Regions from separate parts of the Priestia sp. MDV22-iso46 genome, predicted to be linked through region 1. Evidence: a T-box and tRNA genes for the amino acid it is inferred to sense, from the RefSeq annotation. Region 1 holds a T-box; the other holds one or more tRNA genes.
The links. A T-box is a leader RNA that pairs with one kind of tRNA and senses whether it is charged. The one in region 1 lies ahead of ileS (isoleucine--tRNA ligase), so its partner is inferred to be a tRNA-Ile.

Region 1 (3,409 bases):
TGAAGTGGGTAAAGGTGAATCATGTCCCATTTCGAATAAGGAGCGGCAGGCATAGCTATGAAAATTTTTCACTAGTAAACGGTGGATTAGTGATTGATGTCAGTGAAATGGATAGAATCACGTTCAACTCTAAAGACATGACAGCGAAAATAGAAGCAGGAGCTAATCTAGGGAAAGTATATAATGAATTATGGAAAAAGGGAACGACTATCCCTGCAGGAACGGAAAGCAGTGTTGGTCTTGTAGGCCTTGTACTTGGCGGAGGAATTGGGATGTTATCAAGGCTGTTTGGGCTTACTTGTGATAATTTGCTTGAAGTTGAAATGGCAATAGTCAACGAACAGAGAGAAGTTGAACTCATTAAGGCAAATAAAAGTCACAATAGTGATCTCTTTTGGGCTTGTTGTGGGGGTGGGGGCGGAAACTTTGGTATTGTTACGTCTCTTACCTTTAAGGTGCAGCCTATCTCAAAGGTGTCAATCTTCTCTATTACATGGGAATGGGAAGATTTTGAAGCTGCTTTTGATGCATGGCAGCACTGGGCCACGAATACCGATAAGCGCTTAACTTCGGAAATCGAGTTAAAATCGAAAGAAGCAAATCAGATTATCGCTCAAGGTGAATTCGTTGGTTCATCATTCAAGTTGAAGGAACTTCTGCAGCCTTTAATAGATGCTGGTTGTCCTAAAAAAGTAGTAATAAAGGAAGTTTCATATATTGAAGCTGTGCAATTTTTTGACGATCCGAGCGGAAACCAACCCGACCCTCGGAAAAGGTCAGGTTCTTTTCTTAATAAACCTTTTCCAAAAGACGCTATTTTAACAATGAAGCATTTTTTAGAAAATGCTCCAAATGAAAAATCTAGTATTTGGCATCAGTCTCTTGGAGGAGCAGTAGAGGAAGTTGCCTCTAATGAAACGGCCTTCTATTATAGAGATGCTATTATCGCACAGGAGTACCTTGCTATATAGAGCCATCCTTCAGAAGAGCGAGCAAACATTCGGTGGATTGAAGAATTAAGGAATGCTTTATCGAGATATACAACTGGAGATTATGTGAACTGGCCGGACCGGTTCATCAGAGATTGGCCAACGGCGTATTATGGAGAGAATTTTAAAAAGCTTCGAGAAGTGAAACGAGCATATGATCCATACAATCTATTTCATTTCCCTCAAAGCATCCCGCCGCTTATTAACTGGTTTTAAAGAGCGTCTTTCAAGTCGGAGAGCCAAATAATACCCACCTTAAATGAGGTGGTTTTTTGTGTATATTTCCTTTTCTTTTCCTGAGAGCGTGAAAAAGGCAGAAAATATTGTAGCAAACAGCAGTAAGCGGTTATTTTATCATTGGACGACTATATTATAAGGAGAAACATACATAAATATCATAAACATTGACATTCCCTTCCAAAACGCATACAATAGCTACTAATAAAAGCACACAAATTCGTTGAAGAGAATCAGTACGCTGCAAGTTTGTTCCACAGAGAGCCGGTGATAGCTGAAAGCCGGTGTTCAAGCCGCAGGGGAATATCCTCTCTGAGAAGTCAAACTGAACGATAAGTAAGTTTGAACGGTAGTCTACCGTTAAAAAGAACGCGTATGATTGTACGTTGCTGAGTGCTATTGATGAACGGATCAATAGAAGCCAGGGTGGTACCGCGGTTTAATACCCGTCCCTAGTCATAGGGACGGGTTTCTTTGTGTGCTTTTAACTTTAAAAGGAGTGGTATCACATGAAAGAAGTGAATGTAAGGGAGTCTTCGCAAGAGCGCGAACAGCGTATCCAGCAGCAGTGGCAAAAAGGAAATGTGTTTCAGCAGTCGGTTCAAAATCGAGAAGGGCATCCTTCGTTTGTATTTTATGAAGGGCCTCCTACAGCAAACGGTTTGCCTCACGTTGGGCACGCGCTAGGCCGGACGATTAAAGACGTGGTGGCTCGTTATAAGACGATGACAGGGCATCAAGTGATTCGAAAAGCAGGCTGGGATACGCACGGACTGCCGGTGGAGCTCGGTGTAGAAAAGCAGCTCGGAATATCAGGGAAGCATGACATTGAAAAATACGGCGTAGAAGCTTTTATCAACAAGTGTAAGGAAAGTGTGTTTGTGTATGAAAAGCAGTGGCGCACGTTCACGGAGCAGCTTGGCTATTGGGTTGATATGGAAGACCCTTACATCACCTTGGAGAATTCATACATTGAAAGTGTATGGAACGTGCTTGGCACGATTCATGATAAAGGACTTCTTTATAAAGGCCACCGCGTATCACCTTACTGCCCGAGCTGTCAAACGTCGCTGAGTTCGCATGAAGTAGCGCAAGGGTATAAAGATGTAAAAGATTTAACGGTAACGGTGAAATTTAAAGTGAAAAACCGCGATAATGAGTATTTTCTAGGCTGGACAACAACACCTTGGACGCTGCCGTCAAACGTGGCGCTTGCGGTGCATGAAGAGATGAACTACGTTCGCGCTGAGCAAGGCGGCAGCGTGTATATAGTGGCAGAAGCGCTCGCGGACAAAGTGTTAAAAGGAGAGTATACCGTCTTATCTCAACATAAAGGAAACGAGTTAAAAGGGATGGCTTATGAGCCGCCGTTTAATTTTGTGAACGTTGAAAAAGGGCATGAAGTGGTGACGGCTGATTACGTAACGGACCAAAGCGGAACGGGCGTTGTTCATTTAGCACCTGCTTACGGCGAAGATGATTACAGAGTGGTAAAAGAAAACGGCTTTTCGTTTGTGAACGTGGTGGATGAAAAAGGACAGTACACGGCTGAAGTGCCGCCGTTTCAAGGACGTTTTGTGAAGGACTGCGACGTTGATATCGTGCGTTATTTAGCGAATCAAGACGTGCTGTATCATAAAGAAAAGCATGAGCATAGCTATCCGTTTTGCTGGAGATGCGACTCGCCGCTTCTTTATTACGCAAATGAAAGCTGGTTTATCCAAACGACGGCGTTGAAGGAACAGTTTTTGAAAAACAATGAAAGCGTGACGTGGTACCCGGATCATATCAAACACGGTCGCTTTGGCAACTTTTTAGAAAATATGGTGGACTGGAATATCAGCAGAAAACGCTACTGGGGAACGCCGCTGAACGTATGGGAATGCGGGAAATGTCAGCATCAAGTAGCCCCGAAAAGCATCAAAGAGCTGCAAAATCATGCGTCTCATTCTGTGGATGACAGCATTGAACTTCATAAGCCTTATGTAGATGACGTGCAGCTGACGTGTCCGGTCTGCAGCGGAGAAATGAAGCGAACGCCGGAAGTAATTGACGTTTGGTTTGACAGCGGCTCGATGCCGTTTGCGCAGTATCACTATCCGTTTGAAAACAACGAGCTGTTTCAAAAGCAGTTTCCAGCAGACGTCATCGCAGAAGGAATTGATCAAACGCGGGGCTGGTTT
Region 2 (3,409 bases), on a different contig from region 1:
GTCGTAATAAATACCATGACGGATACAACAAAAATGAACGTACCTTCACGCAACCCTTGAAAGAAATGAGCCTGCAATATTCGATTCCAGTCTTTATTAACTTTTCGTTCAGCCCATACTTCTTTAAATTTGTATACTCCTTCCGCTGCGCGTCTTGTAATAAAAAAACTAAGCACAACGGCACCGATAAACAATAGAAGCGATACACCAAACACAATTTTATACCCAAGTGATTCATACAAAGCGGAAATAACAAAGCCCGCTCCTAAAGGACCAATCATCCCTGCAAAAGAGTTTAAGATCCCTAAAAATCCGTTGAAAAAGTCTCTTGTATCAGGTTCTGTAATTTCAAAAGTTAGCACATTAAAAGCTAGCCAATAAAAGCCGTATCCTATACCCAGCAGTCCACCAAGCAATACTAAATACTCGGCTGCGTTAGCTCCACTGACTAATACAGCGATATAAAAAACAGCTAAAAAAGATACACCTAACCTTAAAACCACAACCCGGTCAATTCGTTTGGCCCATTTACCTGCTAAAATAAACGTAAGCGGCTGAAGCACCACTACCGCTAAATTATAAATAGCGAGATCCGAAAATTCGCCTGATTGTTTCCACAGATAAATGTTAACAAACGAATTGGAAATTGAAATAGCCAAGGCATAAAGACCGCCTATAATTAAAAGCAAAAGTAAATCTTTACTAACTTCTACATCTCCAACTACTTTTTTTAATAAAGGCATATCAAAAAACTCCTTTTCTCTTCTACACCTAGTGTGTGAAAAAGAAAAGGAGATATGTAAAAGAATTGGAAAACAAAAAAGCCAGTAAAGGTAATAATTACTTTACTGGCTCTTAAATACGTCTTCAGCTTATTTTGCAGCGTCGTAACGCTTAGCAACTTCGTCCCATTTTACAACATTAAAGAATGCTGAAATGTAATCTGGACGGCGGTTTTGGTAATTTAAGTAGTAAGCGTGCTCCCAAACGTCTAGACCAAGAATTGGCGTTTTGCCTTCCATTAATGGGCTATCTTGGTTTGGTGTGCTTGTTACTTCTAATTCGCCGTTGTTTACAACTAACCAAGCCCAGCCAGAACCGAAGCGAGTTTTAGCTGCATTTGCAAATTCTTCTTTGAATTGATCAAAGCTGCCGAATTTGCTAGCGATAGCGTCTGCTAATTCACCAGTTGGAGCACCGCCGCCGTTAGGGCAAAGGATTGTCCAAAATAATGAGTGGTTCGCATGACCGCCACCGTTATTGCGTACTGCTGTACGGATATCTTCAGGAACAGCATCTAAGTTTGAAATTAACTCTTCAATACTTTTGCTTTCTAAATCCGCTTTGCCTTCAACAGCAGCGTTTAGATTTGTAACATATGTGTTGTGATGTTTTGTGTGGTGAATATTCATTGTTTCTTTGTCGATATGTGGTTCCAGTGCATCGTATGCATAAGGTAGTTCTGGTAATTTGTAAGCCATGAATAATTCCTCCTTCAAAATATGTAAGCATTTTGGCGCAAAAGCACCATATACGTTTAGATTAGCAAATTTACCCTACTGTTTCAAATAAAAAGTTCCTAATCCATGATTTATATTTACCTAATTCCCATTCGCTATTCTTTTAAACATAAAAAAAGCTTCTTTTTCTCAAAAGAAGCTTTGAATAGACAATAGTATGGCGGAGGAAGAGGGATTCGAACCCCCGCGGGCTTTAACACCCCTGTCGGTTTTCAAGACCGATCCCTTCAGCCGGACTTGGGTATTCCTCCAACCCTATAAATGGTGGACCCTGCAGGACTCGAACCTGCGACCGGACGGTTATGAGCCGTCTGCTCTAACCAGCTGAGCTAAGGGTCCACATGGCTCCACAGGTAGGACTCGAACCTACGACCGATCGGTTAACAGCCGATAGCTCTACCACTGAGCTACTGTGGAACAATATGAATTATGTATGTCACAAACGCAAATTGGAAAATAGCGGCGGAGGGGATCGAACCCCCGACCTCACGGGTATGAACCGTACGCTCTAGCCAGCTGAGCTACACCGCCATGGCTCCACAGGTAGGACTCGAACCTACGACCGATCGGTTAACAGCCGATAGCTCTACCACTGAGCTACTGTGGAACAATATAACATTTACTAGCGACATTAAAAATTTAACATGTTTCTAGCCTAAAGTCAATAGATTATTTTAAAACAGCGTATAAAAAATAGGCAATCATCAGCAGTTGAATAAATCCTTTTGAAATAGCGCCACTAAAAAAGCCAATAACCGAACCTACTCCAATTTTTACTGCGTTGCTAATTGTGGTCCGATGAACAATCAGTTCTCCTACAATCGCTCCGATAAACGGCCCTAAAATAATTCCAAATCCCGGAATAACAAACGGACCCACAAGCAGCCCAACTGTACTTCCCCAAACACCTGCTTTAGTGCCTCCGAATTTTTTCACACCAATAATATTAGCTATATAGTCTGCTAAAAAAAGTGCGACAACTAACAATCCTTGTATCACCCAAAATAACCAGCTATAGGAGCTAAAATCATAAAATAAACCGTATATAACAAATCCTAGAGCTACAAATAGCACGCTTGGGATGATGGGATAAACCAACCCAACAAACGATACAACAAAGCTAATGATAATTAATGCCCAACATAAAATAGCCATGCCCGCACCTATCCTTTTTATTATTACTATTTATCATACAATAATCACTCCTATAAAGAAAGACCTTGCACGACGAGTCCTTCCTTTATTTTACTTTCGAATACCTCTTCAAATAATGATTTTCGAGTGTACCTCTGCAATATTAACAGCACGGTCCTGAAGCTGCCCGTAATATCCCCAAAAACAATAACGGCAAAACCTGTACATATACGCATAAGATGTGCTTGTGACAAAACGCTCCACCGCATCATTGTAATTGGTAACGGTTTCTAAAATCTATTGTAAACCTTAAATTTTCGCTATAAAATAAGGTATAATCAGAATCTTCAATAAGAGGAGGCTTTACAATGAGCATGCTGAAAAAGATGGCATGGAGTTTTACTTCCTTCAAAAAAATAAGGTCGCTTCGCTTTGAGCATACGAATAAAACAATTGGCTTTGTGCTGTTTTTAACATTTATTTCTTTGCTGCCTACATTTTTCTTTATGACTTTGACGATTGTAAACGGCTATCATATCGCTACTACAGATCTTCCGAAATCTGTTCCTTCTTTTTCTATTTCAAACTCACAGCTTACGTCAAGTCAACCTTTCACAAAAAAAGCAAACGGTACCGCTTTTATCTTAAACCCCTCACAGTCTATTGAACGGTTTCATTCCCCTGCTCATGCAATTGGTTTTTTAAAGGATGGAATTTACATCACGACTAATTCACAAACACAAACGTATTCATAT

Region 2: it has a tRNA-Ile gene. The T-box ahead of ileS (isoleucine--tRNA ligase) is inferred to sense a tRNA for this amino acid. The anticodon was not compared.

Annotation. Positions count from the first base shown of each region.
Region 1 is NZ_JBZVWT010000001.1:228,609-232,017, forward strand. Features, by position in the region: partial or broken gene AC4NPH_RS01205 (FAD-binding oxidoreductase) at 1-1,205, shown strand, start outside; T-box leader at 1,441-1,683, shown strand; gene ileS (isoleucine--tRNA ligase) at 1,736-3,409, shown strand, end outside.
Region 2 is NZ_JBZVWT010000002.1:219,948-223,356, reverse strand. Features, by position in the region: gene AC4NPH_RS13065 (MFS transporter) at 1-743, opposite strand, end outside; gene sodA (superoxide dismutase SodA) at 873-1,481, opposite strand; tRNA gene AC4NPH_RS13055 (tRNA-Ser) at 1,679-1,771, opposite strand; tRNA gene AC4NPH_RS13050 (tRNA-Ile) at 1,783-1,859, opposite strand; tRNA gene AC4NPH_RS13045 (tRNA-Asn) at 1,863-1,937, opposite strand; tRNA gene AC4NPH_RS13040 (tRNA-Met) at 1,978-2,051, opposite strand; tRNA gene AC4NPH_RS13035 (tRNA-Asn) at 2,053-2,127, opposite strand; gene AC4NPH_RS13030 (DUF456 domain-containing protein) at 2,190-2,675, opposite strand; gene AC4NPH_RS13025 (DUF1189 domain-containing protein) at 3,023-3,409, shown strand, end outside.